DNA from 3 places in the Limnoraphis robusta BA-68 BA1 genome. Region 1 is predicted to be linked to each of the others. Evidence: riboswitches for the same ligand, from Rfam matches in the RefSeq annotation. Region 1 holds a riboswitch; each other region holds the start of a gene.
The links. A riboswitch is a leader RNA that binds a small molecule or an ion and turns the genes downstream of it on or off. The one in region 1 is predicted to bind cobalamin.

Region 1 (4,442 bases):
TCCGAGATGAGCTGCTCATTCAACTAAACTCGTTCTAGGGATTGTGGACTGAAGCATTTTTTGATATCATACATATTGGTCACGGCAGTCCTATTCTGTCAAGTCGGAAAAAGAACGCCCCAACTCCATACATCTGTCAACTGCGATCAACGCTTAACATTCTGTTCTGTTCAGGCTGAACAAAGGAGTATCAACCTATTTTTCGGTTCCGCTTCTCTTGGTCTACACTCTGTTTGTACCTAAGTCTAGCTATTGTATTCAAAGTTAACACAATTCGCTTTCCATAGGAGCTAAACTCAGCAAAGATAATTAGGGGAACTCAGTCATGGACTCAGTAAAGCAATTTAGTGTTATCTTGACAATAGAACTAGAATAACAATCATACAGATACAATTGTGTTCTACCCATTTTGCTGTTGATTTTGATACAAACCTGTGGATAAAGCCCTGTATCAACAACTCGAACAAGAGAGACTTTTAAACCAAGTGACTAGCCAGATTCGCCAAAGTCTGGACTTGTCTGTTATTTTGTCAACAGCAGTTGAACGGTTGCAGCAATTTTTGCAGGTTGATCGCTTATTGATCTATCAGTTTGACTTTGAATGGTCTGTTCCTCCAGGCGAATGTATCCTAGAACGAGAAGGGGAAACAGAGGAACGAAAGCGAAATACTTCACCCCCTCGACTCCCGACTTCCTCTGGTTTGTCTTCAGTTAACAGCAATAGTCGCAAAGGATGTGTCACCTACGAAGCTCGTTCGTCTGATCAAATCTTGTCTGTTCTTCACTTAAGCGAAGCAGATAGCTGCTTTTTTGAAAAGCCAGAAGCTCAAGCAAAATTTACAAAAAGTCAGGCGTTTTTGATGATTCAAGATGTGGAGAATACCTATCAATCTTCACCCTGTTTTTTGGCGTTTTTAAAACAGATTAAAGTTCGCTCAAAGCTGGTTTTTTCAATCATTGTACAAAATCAATTGTGGGGATTATTAATCGCCCATCAATGTTTCCAACCCCGTTCTTGGACTGAGGATGAAAACAAGTTTCTCGCTCAAATAACCGAACATTTATCGATCGCAATTTATCAAGCCCAACTCTACGCCCAACTCCAACAGCAAAAGCAAACCTTAGAGCGACGAGTTACAGAACGCACACAAGCCCTTCACGACGCCTTATTAGCGGCTCAATCTGCCAATCGAGCGAAAAGCGAATTTTTAGCCACCATGAGCCATGAATTGCGAACGCCGCTCACCTGTGTCATTGGGATTTCAGCTACCCTATTACGTCTTTATTCTAACAGTGAAGAACTGCCAAAAATTCCCCGAGAAAAGCAGCAAGAATATCTAAAAAAAATTCACGACAGTGGAGAACATTTATTAGAACTAATTAACGATATTCTCGAACTTTCTCAAGTAGAAGCCGGAAAAACAGTCTTACAAATCAGTGAATTTTCTCTAACTAAACTCGCTCAACAGAGTTTATATTCCTTTCGAGAAAGAGCGCAAAAACAGGATATCATCCTCACCAGTGATATTCAGATAAAACCCGATCAAGATAAATTTTCGGCTGATCAACACCGAGTCAAACAAATTTTATCCAATCTATTAAGTAATGCGATTAAATTCACCCCAGAAGGCGGACGAGTTACTCTACGAGTTCGAGTTGATGGGAACACAGCGATTTTGCAAATCCAAGATACTGGAATTGGAATTCCCGAGGAACAACAACCTTTATTATTTGAAAAGTTCCAACAACTTGATTCTTCCTATCGTCGTCAATATGGCGGAACAGGTTTAGGTTTAGCGTTGACCAAACAATTAGTTGAACTTCATGGAGGAGCGATTAGATTTACCTCAACTGAAGGTATCGGTTCTAAGTTTACCGTTCACCTTCCCGCTCTACCTAATCTCTCTCCAAATTCTCAGCAACGAGTGAAAGCTTCTTCATTCAAAACCTCACTACAAACAATATACACTAATAACCCACGAGGTCGGTTTATCCTGATTGAAGATGATGAAGAAACAGCAACACTAATCTGTGAAATTCTAACGGCGGCGGGTTATCAAGTGGTTTGGTTAGTAGAAGGATTAACCGCACTCGGACAAATTGAATTGTTACAACCGACAGCCCTTATTGTTGATATGTACATAGCGGGTCAAGATGGTTATGAAATCATTCACCACCTAAAAAACACCAAAGCTACACAACAAATCAAAATTTTAGCAATCACAACTGAAACTGAATCTACATCTCCAGAAAGTGTCTTAATCACTCAGGCTGATGATTTTATTACCAAACCCATTCAACCGAATCAGTTACTTAATAAAATTATCAGTTGGGAGGCGCGAGAATAAAGATTAAACTTGTCCATCGCTTCAATTATGTTGATTCGTTACATTTGCAGCAAAATCCACTCAACTTGCTATGCTATAAAAGTTATTACTCAGTAAACAGTAACCTGTTGGGAAACTCCGGTTAAAATCCGGGGCTGTGCGGCAGCTGTAAGTCATGGACTCGCCAATTGACAAGCCAGAATGCCAACTCGTTACAGACCACTCTACATCCTGCCAAGCACAGGAAAGGGGCTTAAATGCTTATTAGTCAAACTCAAAATTTCAACCTCAGTCTTCCCCCTTTACCCTTGCAACGTCCTTTGTTGCTGATCGGACATGGGACTCGCGACACCGAAGGCCGCCAAACCTTCCTTGATTTTGCCGAAGCTTATCAAGCCCTTGACCATTCTCGTCCCGTTGTTCCCTGTTTTCTCGAACTCACAGGCCCAACTATTCAAGAAGGCATTGAACGCTGTCTCAAACAAGGCTACACTGAACTTTCAGCCTTACCTCTGCTCTTATTTGCAGCCCGTCACAACAAATTTGATATTACCAACGAACTTGATCGCGCCCGAGAAACCTATCCGCAACTCAAGTTTCATTATGGGCGTCATTTCGGTATCAGTCCCCTGATTTTTGACTTGTGGAAAACTCGTTTAGCAGAACTTGATCGCCCTGATATTGATCGTTCTGAAACCGTTATCCTCTTTGTAGGGCGGGGTTCTTCTGATCCTGATGCCAATAGCGATGTCTACAAACTCGCTCGAATGGTGTGGGAAGGAAGCGGTTATCAAACCGTCGAAACCTGTTTTATTGGAATTACTCACCCGCGTCTAGAAGAAGGCTTCCGTCGCGCCCGTTTGTATCAGCCCAAACGGATTATTGTCTTGCCTTATTTCTTGTTTACAGGCCTGTTAGTCAAGAAAATTTTTGATATCACCGCCCAACAACAAGAACAATATCCCGATATTAGCATGACTTGTTTGCCCGAAATGGGCATTCAACCCGAACTGTTGCAACTCTTACGCGATCGCGAAATTGAAACCCAACTCGGTCAAGTTCAGATGAACTGTGAAGCCTGTAAGTTCCGGTTAGCAGCCGTTGCTGGCGACTCACACAGTCATCATCATCACGATCATCACGATCACCATCATCACAGCCATGATCACGGTCACTCCCATGAGGCTGTTGACCCCTATGCCGATCCGCAGCAATATCATCAACGCATTTGGCAAACCCCATAATACCCTGAAACTCTTTCTCAGCGAAAATTCATCTCAGTGAGATTCAATAGATAATTAGTTTGGATCTACCCCCCCCTCATGCTCCGCTTATGCAGTCTTAGAGGGGGTTTTGTTAACTACAGCCAAGATCAAAAGTAATATGAAATCGAAAAAATAATGCTATAAAAGGCAAAAGGCAATATTGATAACAGGTACGGGTAATTTATGAATTACCCCTTCACTGAAAAAACCGATGATTGACTACAATCCCCTACGCGAACTTCTCGCTGCTGCACAATGGAAGCAAGCAGATGGTGAAACATATCGATTAATGCTGAAAATTGCAGGTAAACAGGCGACGGCTTACTTAGATATCGAGAGTTTTGAAAAGTTTCCCTGTAATGATCTTCAAATGATTGACCAACTCTGGACAACACACAGCAATGGAAACTTTGGGTTCTCTAAGCAAAAGCAAATCTATCAACATTTGGGGGGAAACAAAGAGTATAACCAGAACATTTGGAATACTTTTGGCGATAGCATGGGTTGGAGAAGGTCAGGAAAATGGTTAGAATACAATGAATGTTGGCACACTCAACCCCCACTTGCCGTATTTTGTCGGGTTGAGATTGATATCGAAGGTTGGGATATATTGCGCTCATGGTTCTGTCGAAGCAGGGAGTCTGCAATGTTGTTTGCTACTCTAGTATCCAGGTTGAACGACTGTGGCTTATAACTTCTATTCTGTACCCGAACTCAACAAAACCTTCTAAACCGGGTTTCTCTACAAAAAATTTAGCCGATCAGCTAAATTAGCAAGAAACCCTGTTTCTGATAGGGATGCAAGATCTAATATCATGTCCGACTAATCAATAATGATTCTGTAGGGGCG
Region 2 (4,442 bases), on a different contig from region 1:
AACGACTTTAGAAAAGTTGGATCAGGTGATGAAGTCCAAAAAATTTCAGGTAGAATCTACTCAAATTCAAGGCAAACCTGTAATCCAGTGGACCTCTCCCTACGGTGGATTTAGTGTAACTCGTGGCTGGCTGGATGAAAATGTGCTGTTTGCCACCTTGGGAGCGCCTGTGGCTAATCAAATTTTACCTTTACCTTCAGAAGTGATTAGCTCAAATCCCTTATTTAAGGAAACGCTACCCACTGAATTGAGTCCAAATAATGGCAGTTTCTTTGTGGATGTCGAACGAGTCTTTGATCGGCGAAATCTGTCTTTACCTCAGCTTCCTCCCCAACAAGCGATTTGGATGAATGCAATTCGTTCCATTGGGGTAACTGCCGCAGTCGTTAGCGATCGCAGCACTCGTTATGATGCTTTTGTCAAAATCAAAGATGATGTTCTACCCACTTTACCTGCACCGACTCAGCCAACGCCGACTCCCCAGGATGAAAACACACCACCCGAATAGAACGACGGTTCTGCTCAATTGCTCAAACTGGCTTCCGTATTTTTACATAAAAAATTTCAGAAGATCATACTTGCTGTTTAACTGAAAATTAGGGAATTAACGGAGGCAGTTCCCACAAAAAATTGTTACGGTGAAAAGACTTGGGGCAATCCCTCTGTTTTTTCATTTCCGAAAGGAATCGAGTTAAAAAATGTTAATTTTTACACTGATGATTCGGGGCTATATTTTAATCGGTCTGGTGTTTTTTGCTCACTGTCTCAAAATATTCCTCAAAGATCAATCAACTCCCAAAACTGACACCAGTTCTTGGATAGTTCTCGGACTCGCCACCCTATTATGGCCGATTACTTTGCCATTATCCTACCTTGAACGTGAAGCCAATGGGCATCGTAGCGATCGCTATACTCATGTTGAGGAGATTCAACTTAATAAACCCACCGTGCAGTATCGTCTTTCTGCGCCGCCCTTGGTTGAACGTCAAAATCCTCAACTCAGTGCTTCCCCATCTGATAACAAATATTTCAATAACACGAACAACATTGCCTAACTTCCTCTCAAACAACTTCGATCATCTACCTCCGCTTAATCTTCCTCTTTTCAATTAATTTTGATTTCAACTGTAAATAAACGCAGCAATTGCTCCTATCTGTGATATTGTTTAGGGATAGATCGGTTCTGATAGGGGTCAGCTATCAGACTTAAGGGGGAAAGTCCAGTGGAAATCTGGCGCTGTCCCGCAACTGTAATGAGACGCTTGCACGTTCTCAGAGTCAGAATGCCCGCCGATCATCTCAGTCCACCGTGAGCGCGTCTGCGAGGTACAGATAGTGTTGAATGTGATTTTTTTTGATTGCTGGCAATCTAGACTTCCGCCGCTACATCGGGAAGTTAATAATTTTCAACAGTTTAAATCCAGATCTTAACTCACCTTTCCCCCTGGCTGGCTAACAGTTATTGGGGTCTATTTTTGTGTGGAAAGCAAGTTAATCAAGGGAGGAACTGCTTTCCTCAGCAGGTTGTTTTATTCTCATTAAAATTGAATTCAATCAAGATGTCTAAACTCAGAAATTTTCAACTCAACTCTTCTATTGCTGTCGGCTTATTATTAAGTCTCAGCCTGATGATTACCGCTTCCCCCGCCAGCGCTCATCATGCTTTTGGCGGTGAAACCCCTTCAAATTGGCTGGAAGGATTTCTCTCGGGTTTAGCCCATCCCGTCATCGGTTTAGATCATTTTACCTTTGTTGTGGCTATCGGGTTATTCGCTGCACTCAAAGGTTCTACAGCCGGCTTTTTCATTCCCTTCTCGTTTATTTTAGCAACTCTTAGCGGAACCGGACTTCATCTTTTCAATGTTAATTTACCTGTTCCAGAAGTGGTAATTTCGGCTTCTGTACTCGCGTTTGGAATCTTGCTCACCCAGAAAAATAGCCCCAATTTAGTAGGGTTAATTAGCCTCAGTATTATCGCTGGAATTTTTCATGGTTATGCTTACGGAGAAGCCATTGTTGGGGCGCAAATGACACCGCTCATTGCCTATTTATCAGGCTTTGCTCTTGTGCAACTGATTGTTAGTTTAATAGCTTATCAAATCGGACGATTCACTCTGAAAACCATTCCGGATCAACCCAATCTCAATCTGCGGTTTGCTGGATTTACAATCTGTGGTGTAGGTGCGGCTTTTCTAGCAACAACATTGCTCGGTTAATATCTTCAATCAACTGATTCTCACCTGTAAAAAATCCTCAAAAAACGCTATGCACAAAATACCCGTTACCGTCGTGACCGGCTTTCTCGGAGCAGGTAAAACCACCTTAGTTCGTCATCTTTTGCAAAATAATCAAGGACGGAGAATTGCCGTTTTAGTGAATGAATTTGGGGAAATGGGAATAGATGGGGAACTCTTACGTTCCTGTCAAATTTGCGAAGAAGACGAAACCCCAGAAAATAATATTGTCGAACTAACAAACGGCTGTTTATGCTGCACGGTTCAAGAAGAATTTTATCCGACGATGCAGGAACTTCTCAAGCGACGTGATAAAATTGATTGTATTCTGGTTGAAACCTCTGGATTAGCCTTACCTAAACCCCTGATACAAGCGTTTCGTTGGCCGGAAATTCGCAATAGTGCAACCGTTGATGGGGTTCTGACGGTAGTGGATGCTCAAGCATTAGCTGCGGGGACTTTGGTGGGAGATTTAGAAGCTTTAGAAGCTCAACGCCAAGCTGATCCGAATTTAGAACATGAAACGCCCATTGAAGAGTTATTTGAAGATCAATTAGCTTGTGCGGATCTGGTTTTATTAACAAAAACCGATTTAGTAGATGAAAATTCGTTAACTAAAGTTCGAGAATGGTTACACCGAGAACTTCCCGCAGGTGTGAAAATTGTTTCTTGTCAGCAAGGAGAGATTGATACTAATCTTTTGTTGGGGTTTAATGCCGCAGTCGAAGACCATTTAGAAAGTCGTCCGAGTCATCATGATCACGAAGAAGAACACGAACATGATGATGAAATTAATGCAGTACAGTTTATTGTTGATCAAGCCTTTGAACCGAAAACTTTAATTGAAAAATTACAAGAATTAGTTCAACAACAGGAAATTTATCGAATAAAAGGCTTTGTTCATGTTCCAAATAAACCGATGCGAATGGTATTGCAAGGCGTCGGAAATCGTTTTGATTCCTTTTATGATCGTCTTTGGTTGAGTGATGAACTTCGACAAACTCGCTTAGTCTTTATCGGACGAGAATTGAATTTAACTCAGGTTGAACAAGCCATTTTGAACGGATAACTCTGATTGTTCAATATCTTGCAGACGCTCAATAGAAAGTCTCTTAGTTTTGCTTTTGTAGAGGCGCTCTTGAAGAGTGCCTCAAAAAATTATCTAATATGAAATACTTATAGCAGTTTTCAGTTCTGTTTGGGTAGAAACCCGGTTTCTAGCAGAAACCGGGTTTCTGGTTTGTACCTCATAGGAGCGCACACCGCTATAAATATTTGCTACAGATTTACACTGTTCCCCAGTGTAGCATTATGTTCCGTATTTCATATAAAATTTGTTGGATTTCTTTTTCTATTTCTTTGTGTTCTTTGTCTCTTTGTGGTTAAATAAGGCTTTATCCTTGTAAAAATACCAGAACTCACTGCTATTTTTTATCCAAAAAACCCAAGTTTTAGAGTCAAGAATGCGTCAGTCTTACACGAGTAAAGGTGTTAATTTGTTGGATGAGATTATCAAGTTGCGTTTGGTTAATGTAAGGATTGAGTAAAATAATTCTTAACCAGCGTTGTCCGCGATACAGAGGAAGTGACAAAAATATATTAGCATTTTGTAGTAAATAAGCTTGTAAATCAGCATTCCATTGCTCTTGCTCTTCCGGTAAAATGTTTGCAGGAATACTCCGAAAACAGATAATATTTGTGTCCGGTTGACTCACCACTTCTAAATCTTGTATTTTTGATAATTCTTGGAATAAATAATCGGTTAATTGATAGCTTTCATTAATTAATTGAGCATAACCCTTTTTGCCTAAATGTTGCAGTTATAACCACAATTTTAACACATCTGCATGACGAGTTCCTTGAATAGTAATTTCCCCTAAATTCATTACATCCTCGACGGTTTGCATATAGGGCGCACTAATTCTAAATTCAGTTTCTAACTGTTGAAACTCTCGAAATAAAACCATTGCACAAGTTCTCGCCACATACAACCATTTTTGCGGGTTAAACGTGATAGAGTCTGCTTGTTCAATTCCGTTTAATTTCTGACAATATGACCCATATAACCGGGATTTGCTGCATTCGTTGAACTTTTAATAATTGTGTTTAATTTTTCCAGTAAAACCGACTCTGGCGTTGAGGTTTCTGGAATTGAGATAAAATCTGTTAAGTCACCTATTTCTGGAAGGGGTGAATGATCAACAGCCG
Region 3 (4,442 bases), on a different contig from region 1:
ACACCCGGTTTTTTTGAAGACAATGAACGGTTAGCAATTCAACCTCAAGTCAGTTGATTTGCTGAAAGCAGAAGTGATGCTTCTAAGTAAAAACCTACTGTAGCGGGATATCAAAAGCTAAGTAAGCCGTATTACATCGAGAAAAACGTAACGGATTGAATCTTGACATCCTCTCCGCCGTAAACAACGGAGATTCCAAACATCACTGTTTGGGCTTCCTCTTTCTATGAGTTGACTTACAAGGATTGGGTTTCCCCGCCCAAGCAGAGATCAGTCTCTCGGGAGGCGTTGATTTCCATCTGCCCGACGGTATTTTAAAAACAGATATTAAGCGGAAAAACGGATTAAGCTACGTGTGAGAAGCCTAGATTTATGCGTTTTACAGTCAAGTTAATCCGTTAATCTATTTCTTATCCGTTTCTTGATTTGATAGCTGTTTTAATGCAGATTTTAGAATGTTTTTGGCGGCGTTTTCATCCCGGTCTGCTACATACCCACAGTGAGGACATTTGTGAGTCCGGGTGCTGAGAGTTTTGACAACCTTCTCACCGCAGTTTGAACAATTTTGAGACGTGTATGCAGGTTCAACGGCAATCACCGGAACCCCATAAATTCTCCCAAAATATTCCAACCATTCTCTAAATCTGTACCAAGCAGCATCGTTAATTGACTTGGCTAAATGATGATTTTTAACCATGTTCCGTATCCGTAGATTTTCTATCGCTACCAAGTCGTTAGACTGTATGACGTGTTGGGCCTGTTTACAAACCAAATCATTACGTCTGCGTGAAACTCTTAGATGCGCCCTACCTAACCGATTCCTGGCTTTTTTACGGTTTTGGCTTCCCTTTTTTTTTCGAGATAATCGACGTTGCAGCTTTTTAATTCGTCGCTCATCTTTTCTTAGAAAACGGGGATTCTCTACCTGTTTACCTGTTGAATCAGTGTAGAAATGGTTTAAACCGACATCCAAACCTGTTTGTTTGTTACTGAGTTCTTTGTTTTCCTCCCTTTCATGGTCTATCAAAAATTGAGCATAGTAACCATCGTGCCTTCTAATCACCCTAACCCGTTTAATTTGTTGGAGTTGATAGAAGTGCAAATCTCGACTTCCCCAAAGCTTAAATGTCCCCGCTTGAAACTTGTCGGAAAAGGTTAAATAGCGTCTATCCTCTGAAAGTTTCCAGCCCGAAGTTTTGTACTCAACTGATGCTCGGACTTGGTACTTTTTAAATTGGGGAAAGCCTTTTCGACCTGGTATTTTTTTCCGACAATTTTGATAAAATCGTTCAATTTAAAACAGATAGGATAAGGATTTAACGGATTAAGCTATCTGTGAGATGCCAAGATCTATGCGTTTTACAGTTAAGTTAATCCGTTCTTCCGCTTCTCTATCGGTTTTTAAATGGATGCCCATGCTCTCTCTGCGTGTGCTTGTCGAGCCATAGAATTGAGTTGGTTTACCCAGGGAAAACTCCGATTGTCTGACAACAGTTTGCAGTAGGTATAAGCATCGTTACGACTTTTGATTTGACCGTCTATCCATGCTTTAATGATGCTATTGCGAACGAAACGACCAGTACGAATAGCTTCATCTAACTTTTTGTACTGGGCAACAGTTCCTTGTAGCTTCATTTCATAGACAATCATGTTTATCATTGTCGCTCCACGATAAGTTATTGTAGCATACAATAATCCGTCGTGAACGACGGGGCTTTAAACCTGTTTTTTATTGGTAAAAAGACTAATTCAAACACTATCTGTACCTCGCAGACGCGCAAATTAAACAACAATAATCGGCGGGCATCCTGACTCTGAAACTTAATATAAGCCTCATCACAGTTGCGGGACAGCGACGGATTTGCACCGAACTTTCCCCCTTGCGTCTAATGACTGCTCCCCATTAGAACCGATAAGCTGAATGATATCATAAAAATCCCAAAATGAGATCGAAAGATTGAAAACGATAAAATTGAAGCAACACCCTAGAAAGAGAAGTGTCGTTATGGCGAACCCACTTAAATCCCAAACTATTTTAACCTCTATTCCTCCTTTGGAAAATGGCGATCGCTTAACTCGCCCCGAATTTGAACGACGTTACAATCAAATGCCCAATATTAAAGCCGAATTAATTGAAGGAGTCGTATATATGGCATCCCCTTTGCGACATAAACAGCAGGTCAAACCCCACAGTCAAATTATCACTTGGTTAGGCGTTTATCAAGCGGCTACTGCGGGTATTGATTTAAGTATTGAACCAACAGTTCGTTTAGATTTAGAGAATGAACCCCAACCCGATGGAGTGTTATTAATTGAAGCTGAAAAAGGCGGAAAAACTCAAATCACTGAGGAGGGTTATCTTGTCGGTTCACCCGAATTAATAGTAGAAATTGCCGCCAGTAGTGTATCTATTGATTTAGGAGATAAAAAACGAGTTTATCGACGCAATGGAGTACAAGAATATCTCGTTTGGCAATCCTATGAAAATCAATTCAATTGGTTTGTGTTAGAAAACGGAGAATATATTCAGTTGCAACCTGATGATGCAGGTATTATTCGCAGTCGTGTTTTTCCGGGGTTATGGTTAGCAGTGAATGAGTTATTAGCCGGGAACATGAAACAAGTTTTACAAGTATTGCAAAGGGGGTTAGAAAGCGTTGAACATCAAGCCTTTGTTGAACAGTTAGCACAGCGTTAATTTTTCAGACTTTAGAGAATGGAACCCATTTCAAAAAACATCGATTTCCCTGTTTTTCCGTAATTTCAGCACCCAAACGTTGATAAAAATTCAATCCGCGAATATTTCGACTATCTGCATTCCAGGCCAGATGAGTACAATCATTTTCTATCGCAATTTCAGCCAGATGATTCATTAACATTAACCCCGCACCCTGACTCCTGCTATCTTCGTCAATATACAAATCATCTAACCAAATACTCGGCTGACCCATATAGGAGGAATATCTAAAAGCATACAACGCAAAGCCGATTTCCCGTTCAAAGTTCTCGACAAATACAACGTAAGAAAAAGGAATTTTCCCAAATAGGGTTTTGCGAATTTTGTCTTCAGAAACTTTCAACACACCCGAAAACCCCCCAATATTACGATCAAACTCTGACTTCTTCTGAATAAACGAAAAAATCAGCGAAACATCCTCTACAGTAGCCGATCTAATATTCATATTTAAGTCAAAATAGAACCCCCTAACATTCGTTGATACCGTCGGTTTAACTCCTGCTGCATTAACGGCCAACGGTTTAACGTTTCATCCTTTTCTATCACTTTTTGCGCCGCATCTCTTGCCAATTCTAACACCTCCCGATCTTCAACTAAACTCGCTAAGACAAAATCCGGTAATCCTGACTGACGAGATCCCAAAACTTGACCTGGCCCCCGCAACTGCATATCCATTTCAGCGATAAAAAATCCATCTTGAGACTCTGCAAGAACCTCTAGCCTTTCTCTGGCTTCTGGCGTTGAACTTCCTGCCATTAATAGACAAAAAGATTTGTGTTTACCCCGTCCAACTCGTCCCCGTAATTGATGCAATTGAGATAACCCAAATCGTTCCGCATTTTCGATTAACATCACCGTTGCATTCGGAACATCCACCCCCACTTCTACCACCGTTGTAGAAACCAGAATTTGCGTCTTTTGATCGCGAAATTGACTAATCGCTTCATCTTTTTCCGCACTACTCAGACGACCATGTAATAAACCAATTTGAAATTCTGGGAAAATTTTCGTTTGCAGTTTTTGATGTTCCTCCACTGCTGAACGGACATCTAACTTTTCCGATTCTTCAACTAACGGCAACACCACATAAACCTGTCTTCCCTGCACAATTTCTCGTCGGATTAAATCATAGGCTTCATTGCGTTGTTTCCCCATCAAAATAGTCGTTTGAATCGGTTGACGCCCCGGCGGAAGTTCATCCAATTGACTGACATCTAAATCCCCATGTAACGTTAACGCTAATGTACGCGGAATGGGCGTCGCTGTCATCGTTAAAACATGAGGAGATTCACCTTTTTGTTGCAATTTAGCCCGTTGTTGCACCCCAAACCGATGCTGTTCATCAATCACCACTAACCCCAACCGATGAAAATTTACCGTATCTTGAATCAGCGCATGAGTTCCCACTAAAACAGGTAATTCTCCCGTTTCTAATTGGCTGTGAATTTGGCGACGTTTCGCTGTTTTAGTTGAACCCGTTAACAGTTCAACGCTTAAGTGCATTAAGTTAAACCAACTGACTAATTTTCGATAATGTTGTTCAGCTAAAACTTCCGTTGGCGCCATCAATGCCGTTTGATATCCGGCTTGAATAGCCGCTAACATTGCCACAACTGCGACTACTGTTTTTCCTGCCCCTACATCCCCTTGAACCAACCGATTCATCGGTTCAGAAGATTGTAAATCAATCAGAATTTCTTTGATG

Region 2: it holds a riboswitch for cobalamin, as region 1 does, so the genes downstream of both, VB836_RS04860 (HupE/UreJ family protein) here and VB836_RS06945 (sirohydrochlorin chelatase) in region 1, are expected to answer to the same signal.
Region 3: it holds a riboswitch for cobalamin, as region 1 does, so the genes downstream of both, VB836_RS23885 (RNA-guided endonuclease TnpB family protein) here and VB836_RS06945 (sirohydrochlorin chelatase) in region 1, are expected to answer to the same signal.

The regions. Positions count from the first base shown of each region.
Region 1 covers NZ_JAYGHR010000010.1:34,528-38,969, forward strand. The annotation lists gene VB836_RS06935 (CBS domain-containing protein) at 1-19, opposite strand, end outside; gene VB836_RS06940 (hybrid sensor histidine kinase/response regulator) at 435-2,348, shown strand; adenosylcobalamin-variant (AdoCbl-variant) riboswitch at 2,443-2,542, shown strand; gene VB836_RS06945 (sirohydrochlorin chelatase) at 2,585-3,571, shown strand; gene VB836_RS06950 (GUN4 domain-containing protein) at 3,804-4,286, shown strand.
Region 2 covers NZ_JAYGHR010000006.1:78,362-82,803, reverse strand. The annotation lists gene VB836_RS04870 (DUF3352 domain-containing protein) at 1-508, shown strand, start outside; gene VB836_RS04865 (hypothetical protein) at 699-1,055, shown strand; cobalamin riboswitch at 1,162-1,309, shown strand; gene VB836_RS04860 (HupE/UreJ family protein) at 1,560-2,216, shown strand; gene cobW (cobalamin biosynthesis protein CobW) at 2,266-3,303, shown strand; gene VB836_RS04850 (hypothetical protein) at 3,692-3,949, opposite strand; gene VB836_RS04845 (hypothetical protein) at 4,055-4,225, opposite strand; gene VB836_RS04840 (hypothetical protein) at 4,273-4,442, opposite strand, start outside.
Region 3 covers NZ_JAYGHR010000081.1:44,592-49,033, forward strand. The annotation lists partial or broken gene VB836_RS23880 (RNA-guided endonuclease InsQ/TnpB family protein) at 404-1,294, opposite strand; partial or broken gene VB836_RS23885 (RNA-guided endonuclease TnpB family protein) at 1,408-1,650, opposite strand; cobalamin riboswitch at 1,782-1,929, opposite strand; gene VB836_RS23890 (Uma2 family endonuclease) at 2,006-2,698, shown strand; gene VB836_RS23895 (GNAT family N-acetyltransferase) at 2,703-3,182, opposite strand; gene recG (ATP-dependent DNA helicase RecG) at 3,185-4,442, opposite strand, start outside.